4 regions of the Massilia timonae genome follow, and region 1 is predicted to be linked to each of the others. Evidence: predicted binding sites of a transcription regulator. Region 1 holds the regulator's gene; each other region holds the start of a gene.
What was found. The regulator sigma-54, encoded in region 1, starts transcription at its own class of promoters, with help from an activator protein. The targets are predictions, from matches to a motif close to TGGCANGNAANCTGCTTT.
Positions count from the first base shown of each region.

Region 2: the regulator sigma-54 is predicted to act here: its motif matches at 1,694-1,711, upstream of LO55_RS06700 (PEP-CTERM sorting domain-containing protein).
Region 3: the regulator sigma-54 is predicted to act here: its motif matches at 2,954-2,971, upstream of pepA (flocculation-associated PEP-CTERM protein PepA).
Region 4: the regulator sigma-54 is predicted to act here: its motif matches at 2,394-2,411, upstream of LO55_RS19130 (flavin monoamine oxidase family protein).

Region 1 covers NZ_JRYB01000001.1:1,140,467-1,145,398, forward strand. Annotated here, with positions in the region: gene LO55_RS05025 (enoyl-CoA hydratase/isomerase family protein) at 1-183, opposite strand, end outside; gene hpf (ribosome hibernation-promoting factor, HPF/YfiA family) at 307-666, opposite strand; gene LO55_RS05035 (RNA polymerase factor sigma-54) at 742-2,217, opposite strand; gene lptB (LPS export ABC transporter ATP-binding protein) at 2,229-2,981, opposite strand; gene lptA (lipopolysaccharide transport periplasmic protein LptA) at 2,993-3,541, opposite strand; gene lptC (LPS export ABC transporter periplasmic protein LptC) at 3,589-4,194, opposite strand; gene LO55_RS05055 (KdsC family phosphatase) at 4,205-4,759, opposite strand; gene LO55_RS05060 (KpsF/GutQ family sugar-phosphate isomerase) at 4,759-4,932, opposite strand, start outside.
Region 2 covers NZ_JRYB01000001.1:1,552,324-1,557,255, reverse strand. Annotated here, with positions in the region: gene LO55_RS06705 (right-handed parallel beta-helix repeat-containing protein) at 1-1,196, opposite strand, end outside; gene LO55_RS06700 (PEP-CTERM sorting domain-containing protein) at 1,747-2,388, shown strand; gene LO55_RS06695 (c-type cytochrome) at 2,491-3,372, opposite strand; tRNA gene LO55_RS06690 (tRNA-Arg) at 3,548-3,623, shown strand; gene LO55_RS06685 (acyltransferase family protein) at 3,897-4,932, shown strand, end outside.
Region 3 covers NZ_JRYB01000001.1:1,503,034-1,507,965, forward strand. Annotated here, with positions in the region: gene prsT (XrtA/PEP-CTERM system TPR-repeat protein PrsT) at 1-267, shown strand, start outside; gene LO55_RS06495 (GNAT family N-acetyltransferase) at 414-1,085, shown strand; gene LO55_RS06500 (ThiF family adenylyltransferase) at 1,121-1,999, shown strand; gene pepA (flocculation-associated PEP-CTERM protein PepA) at 2,113-2,910, opposite strand; gene LO55_RS06510 (class I SAM-dependent methyltransferase) at 3,092-3,757, opposite strand; gene LO55_RS06515 (GNAT family N-acetyltransferase) at 3,834-4,565, opposite strand; gene LO55_RS06520 (XrtA/PEP-CTERM system exopolysaccharide export protein) at 4,865-4,932, opposite strand, start outside.
Region 4 covers NZ_JRYB01000001.1:4,516,431-4,521,362, forward strand. Annotated here, with positions in the region: gene LO55_RS19115 (c-type cytochrome) at 1-155, shown strand, start outside; gene LO55_RS19120 (IS1595 family transposase) at 192-1,157, opposite strand; gene LO55_RS19125 (hypothetical protein) at 1,339-2,061, shown strand; gene LO55_RS19130 (flavin monoamine oxidase family protein) at 2,457-4,043, shown strand; gene LO55_RS19135 (c-type cytochrome) at 4,040-4,450, shown strand; gene LO55_RS19140 (RidA family protein) at 4,481-4,932, shown strand, end outside.

The DNA.
Region 1 (4,932 bases):
CAAGGCCTTCTCGCTGCTGCTGGTCAGTACGACCGCGTCGACCTGCCCGTCATGCCGCCAGGCGTGCAGCACAGTGGTGAGCGCGCGCACCATCTCGAGCGACAGCGAATTGAGCGCCTTCGGGCGGTCCAGGGTGATGATGCCGGTGCGGTTGGCGACGCGGGTCAGGACGTGGTCGGTCATGGCGTAATCCGTAATGGAGAGACATGCATTTTACCGAACACACGAAACGCGTCATATCGGGGAGCTGGATGCAAAAAGGGCGTCCCCTCAGACGCCCTTAGCTAGTGTGAGCCCTGCGCCTGATCAGGCGACAGCAGCGTCTTCGCCGCCGTTTTCCGGCAGGCGTTTGATCGAGGTACGGCTATGGTCCTTCAGCATTTGCTTGTGTTTCAGGATCTGTCTGTCCAGCTTATCCATCAGCGTGTCGATCGCGGCGTACAGGTCTTGCGCGACGCTTGCCACGTGCAGGGTCTTGCCCGACACCTGGACGTTGATCTCTGCTTTCTGCCTTTTTTCTTTTTCAGTGAGGTTGTCGACGGCCAGGAAGACGTGGGTGTCGATCACCTGGTCGAAATGGCGAATGATGCGCTCGAGCTTATTCTGAACGTATTCACGGATGGCGGGGGTTACTTCGAGATGATGGCCACTGATTGTGAGGTTCATACACACTCCTTTGAAAAGGTTGCACCGTGTGGACCACACCAACGCGACAAGGCACGACGGGTGTGGACGGCGCAGTTACAAGGACTTGCGGAGGCTTACAGGGGGTATCTTGAGGGCTTCACGGTATTTTGCAACCGTCCGGCGCGCGATGACCATGCCTTGTTCCCCGAGCATCTCCGCGATCTTGCTGTCGGACAATGGGTTCCTAGGGTCTTCTGCTCCTGTCAATTGTGCGATGAGCGCACGGATTGCCGTCGAGGATGCTTCGCCTCCCGCCTCGGTGGCAACGTGGCTGCCGAAGAAATACTTCAACTCAAACATGCCGTGCGGGGTCAGCATGTATTTCTGCGTTGTGACACGAGAAATTGTGCTCTCGTGTAGGCCTAGTGTATCAGCTATCTCACGTAAAACAAGGGGCCGCATGGCAACCGCGCCATGGGAGAAAAAGTTGCGCTGGCGCTCGACGATCGCCTCCGCCACGCGCAGGATGGTGTCGAATCGCTGGCGCATATTCTTGATGAGCCACTTCGCTTCCTGCAGCTGCGCGCCCATCTGCGCTTCGCTCTTGCCCTGCTTGAGGAGGCTCGCGTACAGGCTGTTCACGCGCAGGCGCGGCATCACGTCCGGGTTCAGGGTGACCGCCCAGCCGCTCTTGGAACGGCGCACGATCACGTCCGGCACCACGTAGTCCGACACGTTCGAAGCGAACGCCGCGCCCGGATGCGGATTGCATTGGCGCACCACGGCCTGCACCTCGCGCAAGTCTTCGTCGTCGCAGTCGAGCGCTTTTTTCAGCTTGCTGTACTCGCGCTGGGCGAACCAGCTCAGGTAACCCTCGACGATGGTCAGGGCCATGCGCCGCGTCACCAGCGGCACGCCCGGCATGCGCCGGATCTGCAGCGCCAGGCACTCGGCCGCGCTGCGCGCGCCGACGCCCACCGGGTCCATGCTCTGCACCAGCGCCAGCGCGCAGCGTAATTCGTCGATCTCGATCTCGAGTTCTTGGGGCAGCCTGGCGTGAATCTCGTCGAGCGGCTCTTCCAGGTAGCCGTTGTCGTCCAGCGCATCGATCACCAGCTCGGCCAGCGCACGGTCGCGCGCCGACAGGATGGCTTCGCGCACCTGTTCCATCAGGTGTTCGCGCAGCGTGATGGCGCAGGCTTCCAGTTGCGGGCGGCCGTCCTCGTCCTCGCCGCCGCCGGACGATGGCGCGCCGCCGTCGCTCCAGTCGGCATCGACGCGATCGTTGTCGGCGCCGCCCTCGAACCCCTCGCCCTCCTGCGCCGGCGCACCCTCGCCCTCGGCCTGCTGGCCGGGCGCCGGCGGCGCTTCGCCATTGGCGGGCGCATTGTTGATGGCGCCATCGGCCAGCAGGCGCACCGATCGGTCGAGCGGATCGTCGAGCCGCTCGAGCAAGGGGTTATCGCCCAGTATCTGCTCGATCTCCTGGTGCAGCTCTAGCGTCGACAGTTGCAGCAACCGGATCGACTGCTGCAGTTGCGGCGTAAGCGCGAGGTGCTGCGAAGTGCGAAGTTGCAGGGACTGTTTCATCTAGGCGTCGCTCACATGCGGAAGTGTTCACCCAGGTACACGCGGCGCACCGACTCGTCGGCGATGATGTCGTCAGGACGGCCGGAGGCAAGCACCGCGCCCTGGTTGATGATGTAGGCGCGGTCGCAGATGCCGAGCGTCTCGCGCACGTTGTGGTCGGTGATCAAAACACCGATCCGGCGCTCCTTCAGGAAGCGCACGATGCGCTGGATCTCGATCACGGCGATCGGGTCGACGCCGGCGAACGGTTCGTCGAGCAGCACGAAGCGCGGATTGGTCGCCAGCGCGCGCGCGATTTCCACGCGGCGACGCTCGCCGCCCGACAGCGACAGCGCCGGATTCTCGCGCAGCTTCTCGATCTGCAGGTCGGCCAGCAGGGTGTCGAGGCGCTCGTTGATCTGGTCTTTCGACAGCGGCTTGCCGTTGTCCTTCTGCAGCTCGAGCACGGCGCGGATGTTCTCTTCCACCGTCAGCTTGCGGAACACCGAAGCCTCTTGCGGCAGGTAGGACAGGCCCAGTACGGCGCGGCGGTGGATCGGCAGGCTGGTGATGTCGGTGCCGTTGATGTCGATCGAGCCGGCGTCCGACGGCACCAGGCCGACGATCATGTAGAACGACGTCGTCTTGCCGGCGCCGTTCGGGCCCAGCAAGCCGACCACTTCACCGCATTCGACCTGCAGCGACACGTCGCGCACCACCAGGCGCTTGCCATAGCTTTTCTGCAGGCCCTTGACGACCAGGGTGCTGCGATCGCCCAGCTCCATCGGAATCGCCGTCATTGGACGCCTCCGGCGGGTGCGCGCTTGGGCGCCAGGATCAGGGTGCCGCGCCCGCCGCCGGCGACGCTCTTGCCGCTTTCGTCGTTGCGCACCGTGGCCACTTCCTTGCGGTTGTCGTAGGAAATGAAGGGGCCGGTGATCTGGTTGGTCATGCGCGCGCCTTCCAGTTCGCGCACGACGGCGTTGGAATACAGGCGCACCAGTTCCGACCGCTCGTCGTACTCGATGCGCTCGGCCTGGCCGTCGACCCACAGGTCGGGACCGCCGTCACGCTTCTGGCGGAAAGTGGCGACCTTGCCGCCGGCAGCGGTGAGGGTCACGCTCATATAGCCTTCCGGGCTTTCCTTGACCAGGGCGCGGTCGGACTTGAGCACCAGGGTGCCGCGGGTCAGCACCACGTTGCCGGTCAGGATGCGGGTGCCGGTCACCTCGTCGATGTCGAGCGAATCGAAGTTGATGACCGCTTCCTTGAGCGAATCGGCGCGTTCGGCGGCCGCGGTCAGCGACAGCAGGGAAAGGAAGGCGGCGACAAGTAGTTTTTTCATGGTTGGTGGATACGGGTCTCTGGTTGGCACGCGGCGTTTCTGGAGGATCAGCGCTGGCGTGGCGGATAGACGATCTGGCCGCGGCTGGACAGGTGCAGCTGCATGGTCGCATTGTTGGCGACCATGCCGGTGCCCTTGACGCTGGACGCGCCGAGCTGCATGTCGATCGGCAGATCGGTCTTCAGTATTTCTTCGTCCGGCAGCACGGTGAGCGCCTGGGTGCGCACGTGCAGCGATTCACTCTGCGCGGTCTTGGGGCGCTGCAGGTCGACGTCGCCGATCAGCTCGACCCGGTGCTCCTGGTGATGGATCTGCGCGTTCTTCGCGACCACCGTCATCGGCGGGCGGCCCGGCTCGACGCCGCGCAGCACCGGCGCCTCGACGTGCGACACGTCGCCGCGCGGAATATGCTCCAGGCGCTTGCCCGACACCAGGTAGCTCGGCTGGCCGTTCTCGGTCATGCGCACGAAGGAGAAGTTCTCGACGATGTAGTCCGGTTCGTCCGGCGGTCCGCCCAGCTGGGCGTCGATGTCGGACCCCTGCATCAGTTGCAGCAGCCAGAAGCTGCCGAAGGCGAAGAAGGTGCCGATGACGATCATCGCCAGGAGATTCCAGCGGTGGGCGGTGCGCTTGTTGATGACGACGGTAGCCATTTTTAAAGCCTCAGGCGAAGTACGGCGCGAGCGCCTGGTCGTAGGTGCCCTGGGCGCGCATCACGAGGTCGCACACCTCGCGCACCGCGCCGCGCCCGCCGGCGTTTTTCGTGACGTAGTGCGCGCGGTGCTGCACCTCCGGGTGGCCGGACGGCACCGCGACGGCGAAGCCGACGCGCGCGAACAGCGGCAGGTCGATCACGTCGTCGCCGATGTAGCCGCACTGCTCCGCCGTGAAGCCGGTGGCTTCCAACAGCTTGGCGAAACCGATGCGCTTGTCGTGGATGCCCTGGTGGACGTGCGAGATGCCGAGATCGGCCGCGCGCTTGACGACGATCGGCGACAGGCGCGCGCTGATGATCGCGGTCTGGACGCCGGTCTTGTTCAGCAGCTGGATGCCCAGGCCGTCGAGCACGTTGAAGGTCTTGGTGACTTCGCCTTCCGGGCCGTAGGTCAGGCTGCCGTCGGTCAGCACGCCGTCGACGTCGAAGATCATGACCTTGACGCGCGCCGCGCGCTCCATATGGGCCAATGGGGTGATGGCCGGGATAAACGTGTCGCTCATCAGATCACCTTGGCGCGGGTCAGGTCGTGGATGTGCAGCGCGCCGACCAGGCGGTCGTCCTCGTCGACCACCAGCATCTGGTTGATGCGGAATTCCTCCATCACGGCGACGGCGTCGACCGCCAGTTGCTCGGGCCGCACGCGGCGCGGGTTGGCGTGCATCACGTCGCGGAT
Region 2 (4,932 bases), 410 kb from region 1:
CCTGCCGCTTCATAGGCACCGATATCGAGCGTGCCGGAAACCAGACGGGATTCTCCCGAAGCCGTATGCTTGTACTGCGCGGTTGGGGCCAGGCTGACGCCGGCCGCCGACTTGCCCGGTGCGGTGCCGGCATTGATCACCAGTGCGTTGGCGAGCGGATGCAGGTCGAACTGCGCGCGGTTGACGAAGCCTGCGGCCACCGAACGATAATTGCTCTTCTGCACGGCGCTGCCCTGGCTGGTCACGGTGCCTGTGCCGCTAAAGATATTGTTCTGCAGTAAGACCGGGGTCGTCACTTTGCTGCCGACCAGGACGAAGGTGCCGCGCGAGCTGTCGTCGTTCAGGAAGGTATTGTTCACGACATACAAGTCCTTGCCCGGATTTGTCGCACCTTCCATGCCATAGGCCAGCATGCCTGGATTATTGTGGACCGCCGGCTGGTGGATCACGTTGCCGACGACGTAGGCGGTACCGGCATTCGGGAGGTCGATCTCATAGCTTGGTGCACCTGCCTTGGCAGTGGCCGATGGCGTGCTCGAGAAACGGTTGTAGCTAATCGTATTGACCTTGGCGCGCGACTTCAGATTGTGGCCGACCAGGGCGTCGTGCGAATAGTTGTAGCGGAACACGAGGCTGGCGACATTGCCGATATATAAGTTATGCGAATAGCCATCGCCCGCGCCATTGCGTTCGAATTCGCTGTATTCGATCACGATATTACTGTTGGCGTTGGCGCCGCTCAGAATTCCGTTTTCATTGCCGCGCAGGTAGGACGAGCGCAGCGTGAAGTGAGTGCCCTCGAGGCGTAGCGCGGCGCCGTTCTTGTCTGGCACCTTGGCGCCGAACATCTCGACGTTCTCGACGGTGATGTTATTGCCCTTGACCACCCAGATCGCCTTGCCTTGAGCATTCTTGCCGGCAGCATCGATCTTCGGGCGGCCGTTCACGCCGCGGATAACGAGGTCGCTCGGGCTGATGGCGCAGACGTCACCACTATAGGTCTTGCCACCCTGGATCTCGATGATGTCGCCGGCCTTGGCCTTGGCGAAGGCGGCGCAGGGCGCCGCGTAGGTCTTGCCAGGACCGACGGACAGGGTGGCGGCCGAGGTGCTGCCAATGGCTGCCAGCGACATCAGCAGCGCGGCGTTCAGGCGAAAGACGTGGTGTTTGGTCGATGCAGAGTTGCAGAATTGCATGATATTTATCCTGTAAAAAATTCCGCTTGGAATTTGTTCCGGTGGGAAAGTTTTGAAGGATACGATATTTACGGCAGTCTACTTGTAACTAATTGTGACAGTGCAATATGGAAATATTTAACAATTACTAACCAATGAATATGAACGGCAACTATTTCATGCAAGTATTTTTGTTCAATAGTGCCAACTGTTTCTGAGCAGTTTAAATTTTCTTTCGAGCAATATTTTGAATCAGGTTTTATTTTGGTATTCAAGAAAATTCACGATAGGGATTCAACGGCAATACAGTGCAGCGAAATACCACGCGGCATATATCCGTTGCTGGAAGCTGCCCGGGAAGCTTGCGAGAGGAGGAGAATGAACGAAAAGTTGCGCAGAAGACCGACAGTGCAGGGTGATCGCTCGACTTGAGGTAGTGTCGGGATAATTTACAGCGCCTGGATTTGCTTCCGGTAAGCTCGAGCTAATTCACTGATTTTTATAGAAATCAGGCCAAAAGGCATGAATTTTGCTTTGATGTAAGTATAATATTTTGCATCAAGGGGAAAGCATGCGTAAATTTATTGGATCGATTCTTGTAGTCGCCGCAACACTGGGCGCGGGGTCGCAGGCTGCGGTCGCGGCGCCGGTCGTCACTGTCGGTTCCGCCTACTCCTTCTATCTGCAAGGGAGCGAAAGCGATGAGGCGTTTGCCGGCGTCGCCACTTTCGATGACGAGGCAGCCATGGCGGTTCGGGGAGATAGTTTTCTCACCGTGAGCGAATCCGAGAGTGACTTGGGCAATGGTCGATCACTCATCAGTATTCAGATTCGAAGCACTGGCGATTTATTCCCGGTGTTGGGAGAAATAGCGATTTTGGGTATCGGTCTGTTCGATTATCCGCTCGAATTGATGAGCGTCGTTAATTTGTACGAGGCCCGTATTTCTTTCCTCGATTCAAATAATAAGCTGCTCATCGAAACCGATAATCTTGCTGACGGGGTATATCAGAATTATCCTTGGGACGGTTTTTTCCCGGCCACTGACGATGCGTTCGGAACCGAACAAATCGGCGGACTTGGCGTGTTGGGCATTAACTTCGATTTCTTCGTGAGCACCGAGCCGACCGCAGTCCCCGAGCCGGCTGGCGTCCTGCTGGTCGGACTTGGGTTCATGGCCATGCTGACCACGCGCCGTCGCCGCCTGCACTGATCAAAGCGACGTTATTGCTGGGTTGCGCTGCAACAACGTTCATGATCTTTCAAACAAAAAAGCACCCGGCTGGGTGCTTTTTTATTGGAGCCGCAGCGCGTCTTATTTGACGGCGGCCACCATGTAATCGACCGCGGCCTTGATATCGGCATCGGGGAGGGTAGAGCCGCCTTTTGGGGGCATGAAGCCGGCCTTGCCCTGGAAGCCCTTGATCGCGTGTTCGTACATCACGTTAGCGCCCTGGCCGAGACGCGCGGTCCAGGCCGCCTTGTCGCCGAATTTCGGCGCGCCGGCGATGCCAGCGCCATGGCAGGCGATGCAGGCTGAATCGTAGGCTTTCTTGCCAGCGTCGGCGCTGGCAATGGCTGGCGCGGCTGCCGGGGCAGCGGCGGGCGTTGCGGCCGGAACTGGCGCTACCGGTGCGACGGTGGTAGCGGCGGCATCGGCCGGCGCCTCGGCCGCAGCCGGGGCAGGCGCGGGTTCGGCCGGCTCCTTGAAGCTGGCGCCACTCTTGTTGGTCATGAAGACGACGGCGCGCTCGACCTCGAGATTGTCCAGGTCCGGATTGCCGCCCTTGGCCGGCATCGCGCGGATGCCTTCGATGGCGTGTTTCAGCAGGGTGTCATAGCCTTGCGCCAGGCGTGCGCCCCAGGCGCCGTTGTCGCCGGTCTTCGGCGCCCCGGCCATGCCGCTGTCGTGGCAGGCTGCGCAGGTGGCGGCATAGACGGCGCCGCCGGCCTGCAGCACGCGCGGCGCATTGGCGTCGACCAGGGTGAAACCTTCTTCGGAAACGGGGCGAATGCGGTTGGAGATGGCTTCGGCGCTCTGGCCGTCGGTGCCGGCGCCGGTGGTGGCGGTACTGGTCACGAACGTGACCAGTAAAATGATACCTAGAACAATAACCAAGAAGAATCCCGTGACGGCAACGACGAGCTGTTTAGGCGTGCGGATGAGGGATTGGTGTTCGTTGTGTGCGTCGCTCATGATTTCCTTAATTCAATTAAAAAAACCGGCCACTGGGGCACTGCGATCTAGTGGCTTTTTGCAAATGCCGTCAAGAATCTTATTATAGTGTAATCCTGCTTTGGTGTAGGGGTTTTTCCGCCTCTCCCCATGGACGTACTTGCGGAAAGACTGTATCCTTCGTCACGCCTCCAGCGCGGCTGTAGCTCAGTGGATAGAGTATTGGCCTCCGAAGCCAAGGGTCGCTGGTTCGATCCCAGCCAGCCGCGCCATTCCGGCATCATTGCCATCGTTTTCCTTTCTCTTTCCGAACGTCCCGCATGCGCCAGCATGTCGCGGTCTCGCGTCCGTGCTCGCCGCTCATACCGCGCATTCGACACTTTTGTGTAATGACGCACGCGCACAATTGACATTGATCAGTGTTGACTTTAAGGTAAGTGGGAGTTGGCAGGCCCTTCATTGTCGGCAGGCTCGATTCGGCAGTTTCTCGTGCCATGCGCGACGACTTTCCCGCGCATGTTCCGCACTCTTGAAAAGGACCTTCCATGACCCTTGACCATGGCCTTCGCGACCGTATCGCACTTCTGCGGTTCGTCATGATCTTCGGCGTGATCATGCTGCATACACCGCAGTACGTGCCCATGGCCGAGATCGGCAATGGCTGGTTCGATGCCACCAAGGCCTTTTTCCAGCTCGCCGTGTTCCGCGCCACCGTCCCGGTGCTGACCGTCATTTCGGGCTTCCTGCTGTTTGGCGCCGCCCTCGACCGTGCGCCGGCCCGCCTGTTCAGCAAGAAGGCGCGCACCATCCTGCTGCCCTTCCTGTGCTTCAACCTGCCGCTGCTGCCCCTGGCGCTGGGCGCGCAACTGTTTGCCGGTGTCGAGATGTCCGCGCAACTGTGGCCTTTTGAACCGATGGCCTGGCTCAACGCCGCCTTCGGCCTGACGGCGTCGCCCGTGAATTACCCATTGAACTTCCTGCGCGACCTGCTGGTGCTCATCCTGCTCGCGCCGGCATTCGGCTGGTTACTGCGCAATTACGCCTGGCCGGGCCTGGTGCTGGTGTCGGTGGTGTTCTTCAAAAACTACGATGGCGTGCTGGTGCTGCGCGACGTGATGGCGGTGCTGTTCTATGTCGGCGGCATGGCCGCCGTGCGCGGCTGGAACCTGCGCCTGCTCGACCGGTACGCAGTGCCGTGCTTCCTGTTGTTTTTGCTCGCCTGCGCCGCCATCGTGCATTTCCGTGTCGCGAACACGACCTATCTGCGCCTGATCGCTCCGTTCCTGATCTGGCCGGCCACCGCCTGGCTGGCGGCGAGCCGGCTCGGGCCCTGGCTGGTCGGCATGAGCAAGTACAGCTTCTTCATGTTCCTGGCGCACGCCCCGGTGCTGTTGCTGACCTGGCTCCTGTACAGCCGCTATGGCAGCGCCTTGCCCTATCCTTTGTACTGGGTCATGGCGCCGGTGCTGGTGACGGCCATCCTGGTCGCCGCCTACCGTATCGCCAACGTCCTGATGCCGCGGCTGTTCCCTCTGCTCATAGGCGCAGGACGACGTGCGCGGCAGCCGGCACCTGCCGTCG
Region 3 (4,932 bases), 360 kb from region 1:
TACAAGCTCGCCAGCGACAGCCCGGGCGTGATGGATACCCTGGGCTGGGTGCTGGTGGAGCAAGGCGACACCGCGCGCGGCTTGCCGCTGCTGCAGAAGGCCAGCAGCCAGGCGCCGAACTCGATGGAGATCCGCTACCACCTGGCGCAGGCCCTGCACAAGAGCGGCGACAAGGCCGGCGCACGCCGCGAGCTCGACAAACTGCTGGGGTCGAACGCGCCGTTCGCCCACGCCGACGAGGCGCGCGCGCTGCTCAAGACCCTGTAAGCGGGGCCTTCGCCGCGGGACCTGGCCCGGTCCCGCGGCGCACCCGTTGAGGCGCCCTTCTTCCCATCAGTAAAGGCTCGCGGCCTCATCCTATCGAACGCTGGATTTATTAATGTCGCGATAAGATAACGTTCTCCTAAATGAGGATGTTTATCGTGGACGACGATTCGTACGGAATCCGGCTTACCGATACGTCGGACGGTCGTAACACGGCCAGTATGCTGATCAACAGGATGTATGCCTGGCGCGGCTACGGCGGAAATCACCAGCCCAGTAGCGACCCCAACCGCATCACCCTGACCGCCACCGACAAGGGCGACGTGGTCGGCACGCTCAGCATCGGCATCGATTCCGAGGTCGGCCTGATGGCCGACGAAATCTTCAAGGACGAACTCGACGCCCACCGCCAGCGCGGCGCGAAACTGTGCGAGTTCACCAAGTTCGCCTTCGACCCTTCGGTGCGTTCCAAGACCGCGCTGGCCAATGTGTTCCACCTGGCCGTGATCTACGCGCGCGACATGCATGGCTGCACCGACATCGTGATCGAGGTCAATCCGCGTCACCGCCGCTTCTACGAGCGCATGCTGGGTTTTCGCAAGGAAGGCGAACTCAAGATCAATCCACGGGTCGACGCGCCGGCCTACCTGCTGCGCGTGAACCTGGCCTTCGTCACCGAACAGATCGACCGTTTCGGCGGCACCTGGGCCGCCGACGGCGAGACCGAGGAGCGCTCGTTCTATCCATATTTCTTTTCCCCACGCGAAGAGCGTGGCATTATCAATCGCCTGTTGCGCATGGACGAATCGCATCCGGCATGAGGCCGGGCTCTTGTTCCCCACTTTTTTCTGAACCAATGAATAAACCGTTCAACTACGAACAGGCTTTCTCGCGCAATATCGGCTGGGTGACGCAAGCCGAACAGCAGCAATTACGTGGCAAGCGCGTCGCCATTGCCGGCGGCGGCGGGGTCGGCGGCGTGCACCTGCTGACCCTTGCGCGACTGGGTGTGAGCCGCTTCCACATCGCCGATTTCGACAGTTTCGACATCGCCAATTTCAATCGCCAGGTCGGGGCCATGATGTCGACGGTCGGCCAGCCCAAGGCCGAGGTCCTGGCGCGCATGGCGCGCGACATCAATCCCGAGATCGAGATCGAGATCTTTCCGGACGGCGTGCACAAGAACAATCTCGACGCCTTCCTGGCGGGGGTCGACCTGTACGTCGACGCGCTCGATTTCTTCGCTTTCGACGCGCGCCAGCAGACTTTCGCCGCCTGCGCCCGGCTCGGCATCCCGGCCACCACCGGCGCGCCGCTGGGCATGGGAACGGCCCTGCTCAACTTCATGCCCGGCAAGATGACCTTCGAAGAGTATTTCGGCTGGGGCGACCTGCCCGAGCAGGAGAAGGCGATCCGTTTCGTGGTCGGACTGGCCCCCGCCGGCCTGCACCGGCCTTATCTGATGGTGCCGGGATCGGTCAACCTGGCGGAGCGGCGCGGCCCATCGACCATCATGGCTTGCCAGCTGTGCGCCGGGGTGTGCGCCACCGAGGCGCTCAAGATCCTGCTCGGCCGCGGCGACGTGCTGGCGGCGCCCTGGGGCATGCAGTTCGACGCCTATCGCAACAAACTCAAGCGCACTTGGCGGCCCGGTGGCAACCGCCATCCGATCCAGCAGCTGATGCTGGTGATCGGGCGGCGCCAGTTCGCGCGCATGGCGGCGGCCGGACGCTGAGCGCTGCCGCCGGCCGGCGGCTTCCCTGACGTCAAAAAGCCACTGCCGGATCGCTCCGGCAGTGGCTTTATTCGAGCTGCTGACGTCAGGCCTGCCAAGCAGGCCCGTCGTTATCAAGCAGCGTTCTTGTTGCGGCGGCGGGCGGCGTACAGACCCAGCATGCCCAGGCCCAGCAGGCCGACCGATGCCGGCTCAGGCACTTCGGCGTTGCTGAAGACCACGTCCAGCGAACCGTTGATTTCCTGGGTGCCGACCGGGTCGAAGTTGTTCAGCTGGCCCGACTGGAACGACAGGTTGTAGAACGGGTTAGGCGAGGTGAAGAATTCCATGCCGAAACCAACCAGGCCGAAGCTCGAGCTCGCGCCGAAGCTGCCGCAGTTGATGCCGCTAGGACCGCAGGTCGGCAGGGTTGGATCCAGGACGCCGAAGCCCGACAGCGGATCGCCTTCGGCCAGCAGCAGGTCGTCGCCGTCGTTGCCCACGGAGACCGGAGTGGCGCCGGTGCTTGGCATGGTGAAGGTGGAGTCCAGGTTGGCGTCCAGGTACATCGCCAGGCGGCCGCTGCCTTCGTTGAAGCGGAACACGTTGCTGCCGTTTTCAACGCCGAAGGTGCCGGATGCGGTGTACAGCGCGTACAGGCCGTAGTCGTTGTTCAGGCCGGTGCGGGTGACCGGGGTGGTGCCACCGTTGCCGACGAACTGGCCGGCGTTCCACACCAGCGACACGTTGAAGGTGCCGTCGGTGTTGAAGGTCGCGATCTCGTTGTAGTTGCCGGTGATCTTGTCGGCGGTGAATTCACGGCCGTCGTATTCCACGGTGAACGGGTTGAAGTTGTCAGCGTGGGCGGCGGCGCCGAACATCGAGGTGGCAGCGATTGCGCAAGCGATAATGGTCTTCGAAACTGCTTTCATCTTGGATCTCCTGGTTGTAGGGTTCGTGCTAACGACCTCTATGTAAGCAACCATCGTGCCAGCAAACTCAACTCTTTTAAAATCAAATACTTAAGTCAGTATTTCGTAGAAGAAATTACAACACTGTAAAAGATTCCGACAGCCCCGTTTAAGAAATTCTCATGGCGCTGTCGGTCTTGTCCTACAGGGGTTTCCGCAGCACTACATTCCAGGTATTTCCGGAGGTGAATTCGCTGGCGACCTCGTAGCCGGCCGCCAGCACCTTGGCGCGCAGCTCCTCGACGTGGAAGGGGCTGTACAGGATGCCCTTGCGGATGCCCCAGTCATTGATCTTCTGCGCCGCCCAGCGCAGCGGTGCGAAACCGGACGGATACAGCAGCACGTTGGCGGCCAGCGTCCCGCCCGGCTTGAGCACGCGCAAGATGTCGCGCAAGGCGCCGTCGACCGTCGGGAAGCAGTGGATCGAGTTGGCGATATTGGCGGTGTCGAAGCGGTTGTCGGCGAACGGCAGCTGGGCCGCGTCGGCATGCTGGACCTCGACCTGCGGATTGCCGGCGAAGCGGCGCTTGGCGCCGGCCAGCATCGACGGGGCGTAGTCGATGCCGGTCACCTTGACCGGCGGCAGCTTGCGGCGGCGGCGCCAGTTCAGGACCATCTCGAGCAGGGTGCCGGTGCCGCAGGCCACCTCCAGGTGGTCGGGTCCGAAATTCGGCCCGAAGAAGCGCATCTGGGTGCCGATCGTGCTGTTATAGGCGAAGGTGAGAATGAAAAAGCCGCGCAGGTCGTACCACCACGGTTCGGATGAATAGGCTTCGGCGATTTCATCCCTGGTCTTACCGGTCGTCATGGAGCGTCCTCGTGATTGGATAGAAGCGGAAAATATAGGTCGTTAATGAACTGCAGGCAAGCGAGGATCGGGCAGCTCAGCCCAGCTGGCGCAGGCGGTTGATGATGCCGGCCTCTTCGCGCGGCGAGAAGAACCACGGAAACAGCGAGCGCTCGCCCACCGCGCGGTCCTGCATGCCGCCCCATTTCTCCACCTGTTCGGTGCCGAAGGCGGTGTCGACGCGCAGCAGCACCGCCGGCGCCTGCACCCGCGGATTGGGGCGCGACTCGCACACGGTCTGGAAGCCGAGCATCGCTTCGTAGAAGCGGCGATGACGCGGATTGACTTCGATGAAGATATCCTTGCAGCCGTTCAGGTCGCGCGCATAGATCAGGGCCACGTGGAACAGCGAGGCCAGCACCGCCTTGGACTTGACTGCCGGGTCGACCGCCAGCTTGGTGATCTCGCACACCCGCCCGTCGCTGCGCCGCACATCGATGCAATCCTTGAACACCTGGTCGGCCAGCAAGCCGATCTCGGAATCCAGGCCCAGGCTCAGCGTGCCGAACACCTGGCCGTGGTCGGATGCCGTCAAGGTGATCCGGTTGGGGTCGCTGTGCACCTGATGGTTGCCGCTGTAGCCGCGCCAGGAATACATCTTACTGATGAGCATGCTGGCGGAATTGCGCTGTGAATCGATGTCGGCCGCGCGGATGCCGAACACGCGCTCGTTGATGGCGACGTCGATGATGCTGGGTCCGTCGGAAGCGGCGACCTCGTCGTCGCCTGGGCCGGCACAGAAGGAGGCCGGCGCTAATGTCTCGATCATGGTCATTCTCCAGGCAGTCCGGCACGTCGAGTGACGGCGGCATTCCTGATCATCATAGCATTATAAATTACAAATTATCAATTGTATTAACTAGGAGTATTTAATACTTTGACATTTTGAATGTCACCGCATGGTGGACGATAGCAGCTTCAGCAGGCACTGCGGCGCGCGGGGACAATATGTCTTGAAGAAAGTAACCGGCGCACTGGTGGTGACCGGTTGTGCGGCAAGGCGCCGCCGTGGCGAACGCCAGGGGGAAGACGACCGGCGCGAGGGCCGGTCGGGCAGGATGAACGGGCTTAGAAGAAGCTCTCTGGAATGACCAGGATGTCGCCTGGACGCATCATGACATTGGCCGAGATGTCGC
Region 4 (4,932 bases), 3.4 Mb from region 1:
AGTATGCGAAGGATGCCGGCGCCGAAGCGCGCCTGGCGCTGAAGATCCAGAAGGGCAGCAGCGGCACCTGGGGCCCGATTCCGATGCCGGCCAACCCGCAGGTCAGCGATGCCGAGGCAAAGACGCTGGCCAAGTGGATCCTGGCGCAGAAATGACGGCGCTGTTCGCGTTATTTCGGCATGCGGCGCGGATCAGTCCGCCTTGACGGCGGCCTTCAGTAATTGATGCGGCGTGGCCGGGCTGCCCACGTCGAGCACTCGCCGCCAGCCCGAGTAGTGGGCCAGATACCGGCTGGCGACGCCGTTGAAACGCGCTAGCCAGCGCTTGAAGCGGCTATGCCAGCCATTCATATGGTTCAGGTGGACCGCACCGCGCGCCCGTTCGCCAGCGCGCAGGTTGATGGCTTCGTGGCGGATGCCATGATGCTTGGCAAATGCACGATAAGCGGCGGCGCCGTCGCTGATCAGCCAGGCGTCCGGCGCCAGCACCGGCCCCAGGCACTGGTCGAGTTCGGCGAGCGAGACCGGCCCGCGCCCGCAATGGAAATCCAGCGTCGGGCCGTCGCGCTCGCAAGCGACCAGCAGGCAGTCATGGTCGCGGCCGACGCCGCGGTGGCGAGCCACGCCACCCCTCTGCCGTGGCGGCCTGGTCAGCTTGCGCGACCCTTTTTGCGACTCCAATAGATAGGTCTCGTCCGCTTCAACCACGCCACCCAGGCGCGCCGCGCGCTCATGGATGAACCCGGCCACCATCCGGTGACGCCAGCGAAAACTGGTGGTACGGTGCACCTGGACGGCATCGGCGCTGGCGCGCACGGTGCGTGAATCGAGCAGGCACTGCAGGTAATCGAGCCAATGTTCTTTCTTGCGCAGGTGTGCGAGCGGGGTCCCGCTCAGGGCGTTGTAGCTGCGCCCGCAAGCCAGGCAGCGCCAGCGCTGCAGGCCACTGGCTTGCCCACAGCGGTGGGAACGTGCGCCGCCACAGCGAGGACAGCATTTTCCGATGGCCGCCTGTTCGATGAGCGCGATGCAGTCAGCCACGGCGTCTGCTGCGTCGTCGACCGTAGCCAGCCAGGCACGTAATCGTGAGCGTTCTTGAAGGTCCAGCGAGACGCCGCGCAAGGCGGCAAACAAGGTATCGAAATCCAGACTGTCCATAGCCGCCTCTTCGGGATGACTCGACAGTGCTGAGACCGGGCTGGGCCAGGAAGGTTCGCTGAAATAACGCGAACAGCGCCGAAATGACCGACCGGCGGCGCCGTCCGGCGCCGCCACCGCGACCGCGCCACTGGCGCGGTCCTTGCATACGGGCGAGGCACCTGAACGACGGGACCCGTCCATGTTCCTCCCCAACGACGTCATCGAGTACCTGGACGCTCCCGGCCGGCCGCTCCGTATCCTGTGGATCGACCCGGCCGGCATCCAGGCCTATACCTATGCGCTGGGCAGTCCGGGGGCCGTGCCCCGGCCGGTGTCCCTGCGCGTCCTGTACGCGGCGGTGCGCGAGCGGCGCGCGCGCCTGCTGCTGCCCGATCCCTGGCGCGCCGCCAGCCCGCCGGCGGCGCCGTCCGACAGCCAGCGGCGCCGGCAGCTGAAGGCCTGGGACGTGGTGCGCGCGCTGCACCTCGACCTCCCGGCGCTGTACCTGCCGCGCGAGCGCGCCGCCATGCTGGCGGCATGCAGTGTTCAGCACGGCATCGCGCCCGCCAGCATCATGCGCTACCTGCGCCGCTATTGGGAACGGGGCCAGACCATCGATGCGCTGCTGCCCGATTACGCCAACTCCGGCGCGCGCGGCAAGACGCGCGAGGTACGCGCGGGCGTCAAGCGCGGCCGGCCGCGCAAGGGCGCTGTAACGGGCGCGAACATCGACGCCGCGCTGCGCGCGCTGTTCCGGGACGCGGTGGCGCGCTACGCGGCGACGCACCGCAGGTTCTCGCCGGCCGCGGCCTATCGCCAGATGCTGACCGAGCACTTCGGCGATGCCGCGCCCGGCGCCATCCCGAGCTACGGCCAATTCAGCTACTGGATCGTGCGCGACGGCCTGCTGCCGCCAGCCTGACGGGCTGCCGCCGCCCGGCACGGTGCATCGATTATTTCCACATCCCAATAAGGTGCGGCCTGACGCCACCGCGGTGCATGGCCGTGTCGGCGGACGCCGGGGCGGTTGATGCCCGCGGTATCCGGCCTGCACCGCTGTCGGCGCTGGTAAATGTAAATACTGTTTGCGCCGTCACAAGACATGCCGCCCTTACAACCCTTGTACATACGAATGTGACACCGATCAAGCCAAATTCTGTATGCATAAATTGGCTTACAACCGACTGACATTCGGGCCGTGGTTAAATAATCTCTATTTTGTCTGGATTTTATAGCGCGAAATTCCCCCTCTGGTGGCATAGCGATTGCTGTGAGGTCACTTGTCCGAGTTCCTGACAATGACATGTGGAGGTGTGGATGAGCGTTGTGACGTCGCCGCTGACCCGGCGTGCTTTCCTGTACCGCGCGGCCGCCGTTGGCGGCTCGGCGCTGTTGTTGAAGTCGATGAATGCGTGGGGCATGGGCATCGCCTCGAAAGTGACGGCGCCGCCGCCGCTCACGGGGAGCGGCAAGGGCATCAAGGTCGCGGTCCTCGGCGCCGGGCTGGCCGGCCTGAGCGCGGCCTACGAGTTGCGCAAGCTTGGTTACCGGGTGCAGGTGCTCGAGGCGCGCCCCTACGCCGGCGGACGCTGCCAGACGGCGCGCCGTGGTTTCACGCTGCGCGAGCTCGGCGGCGAAGAACAACAGTGCCGCTTCGACCGCGGCCACTACATCAATCACGGACCGTGGCGCATCCCGCTCGACCACCAGTCCACCCTGCATTACGCCCGCGAATTCGCGGTGCCGCTCGAAGTGATGGTGAACGAGAACGACCACGCCTGGGTCTACCTGGAAGAGGGCGGGCCCTTGTCGAAACGGCGCCTGCGCGGCGCGCAGATCAAGGCCGACATGCGCGGCCACGTCGCCGAATTGCTGGCCAAGTCGGTCCAGTCGCGCCAGCTCGACGTTCGGCTGAGCAGCGAGGACCAGATGCTGCTGCTCGACTACCTGGCGCGCGAAGGCGCGCTCGGCGCGGGCGACCTGGCCTACAAGGGCCGCAGCGGGCGCGGCTACGCGACCAATCCCGGCGCCGGCCTGGTGCCGGGCGCCGGCACGCCGTCCGACCCGCTGGCCTTCGGCGACCTGCTCGCGGCCAAGGTGGGCAAGGTGTACAGCGCGGTGCAGGAGTTTCCGATGCACGCGACCATGTTCCAGCCGGTCGGCGGCATGGACCGGATCCCGCAAGCCTTCGCCAAACGCCTGGGCGACACGATCCGCTACGGCGCCGAGGTGCGGCGCATCCGCCAGGACGCGGCCGGCGTCACCATCGACCTGCACGACACCGCCAGCGGCCGGGCCTCGAGCCTGAAGGCCGACTATTGCCTGTGCACGCTGCCGCTGTCGGTGCTGCGCATGATCGACACCGATTTCTCGGACGGCTTCAAGACGGCGCTCAAGGCGGTGCCCTATGCCCCGGTCGGCAAGATCGGCCTGCAGATGGGGCGCCGCTTCTGGGAAGAGGACGATCACATCTACGGCGGCCACGTGCTCACCGATCTGAAGGGCATCAACACGATCTCGCTGCCGTCGAGCGGCTGGCAGCAGCGCAAGGGCGTGGTGCTCGGCTACTACAACTATGCGCTCGACGCCATCGAAGTCAGCGCGCTGACTCCCGCGCAGCGCGCCGAGTTCGCGCTGGCGGCCGGCGAGAAGATCTTTCCCGCCTATCGCAGCGCCTACGAGAACGCCTTCTCGGTGGCCTGGCACCGGGTGCAGTACAGCCTGGGCGGCTGGGCCGAATGGAACGAGGCGGCGCGGCGCAGCGCCTATCCGCTGCTGCTCGAGGGCGAGGGCAGGGTGCAGCTCGCCGGCGAACACCTGAGCTACCTCACCGGCTGGCAGGCCGGGGCCATCGAATCGGCCTGGCAGCAGATCGAGCGGTTGCACCGGAGGGCGAGCGCATGAAGCCCATGCTCAATCAATGGGCGCTGGCCGCCTGGCTGTGCGCGGGCGCGGCCTTGGCCCAGACGGCGCCGGCGCCCGCCGACGGCAAGACCCTGTTCGCGAAGAACTGCGCGGCCTGCCACCAGGCCGACGGACGCGGCATCCCCGGCGCCTTCCCGGCGCTGGCCGGCAGTCCGCTGGCCATCGGCGCGCCGGCCGAGGCGGCCGAGGTGCTGCTCAAGGGCCGCGGCGGCATGCCCGACTTCAGCGGCAGTCTCGATGACGCCGACATCGCGGCGGTGCTGAGCTATGTCCGCGCCAGCTGGGGCAACCGCGCCGCCCCGGTCACGGATACCGAGGTCGGGGCGCAGCGCCTGTCACTGCAACTGCCGCCCGCCAGCCGCAACCGTTTCGGCAACAAGCATTGAACGTTTCCACCCGCCACGAAAGGCTTGCCCATGAAGATAGTCGACCGCCGTTCCGCCATACGACTCGCCACCTCGCCGCTCCTGCTTCCATTGTTGCTGTCCTTGCTGCCGGCCGCGGCCGGCGCCCAGGACATCGTCCGCCACAAGATCCCGAACTCCGATTTCCCGATCGCCCAGGCCGTGAGCGTGCCGGGCAACGCCACCATCCACTTCATCAGCGGCCAGGTGCCGCCGATCGTGCACAAGGAGCGCGATCCGAACACCATCGCGGCTTTCGGCGATACGCGCACCCAGACGGTCGGCGTGCTGCAGCGCATCCGCGACATCCTGCAAGGCATGGGCCTGGGCATGGGCGACGTGGTCAAGATGCAGGTGTTTTTGGTGGGCGATCCGGAGCACGGCGGCCGCGCCGATGTCGCCGGCTTCATGGCCGGCTACACCCAGTTCTTCGGCGGCGCCCAGCCGAATCTGCCGGCGCGCGC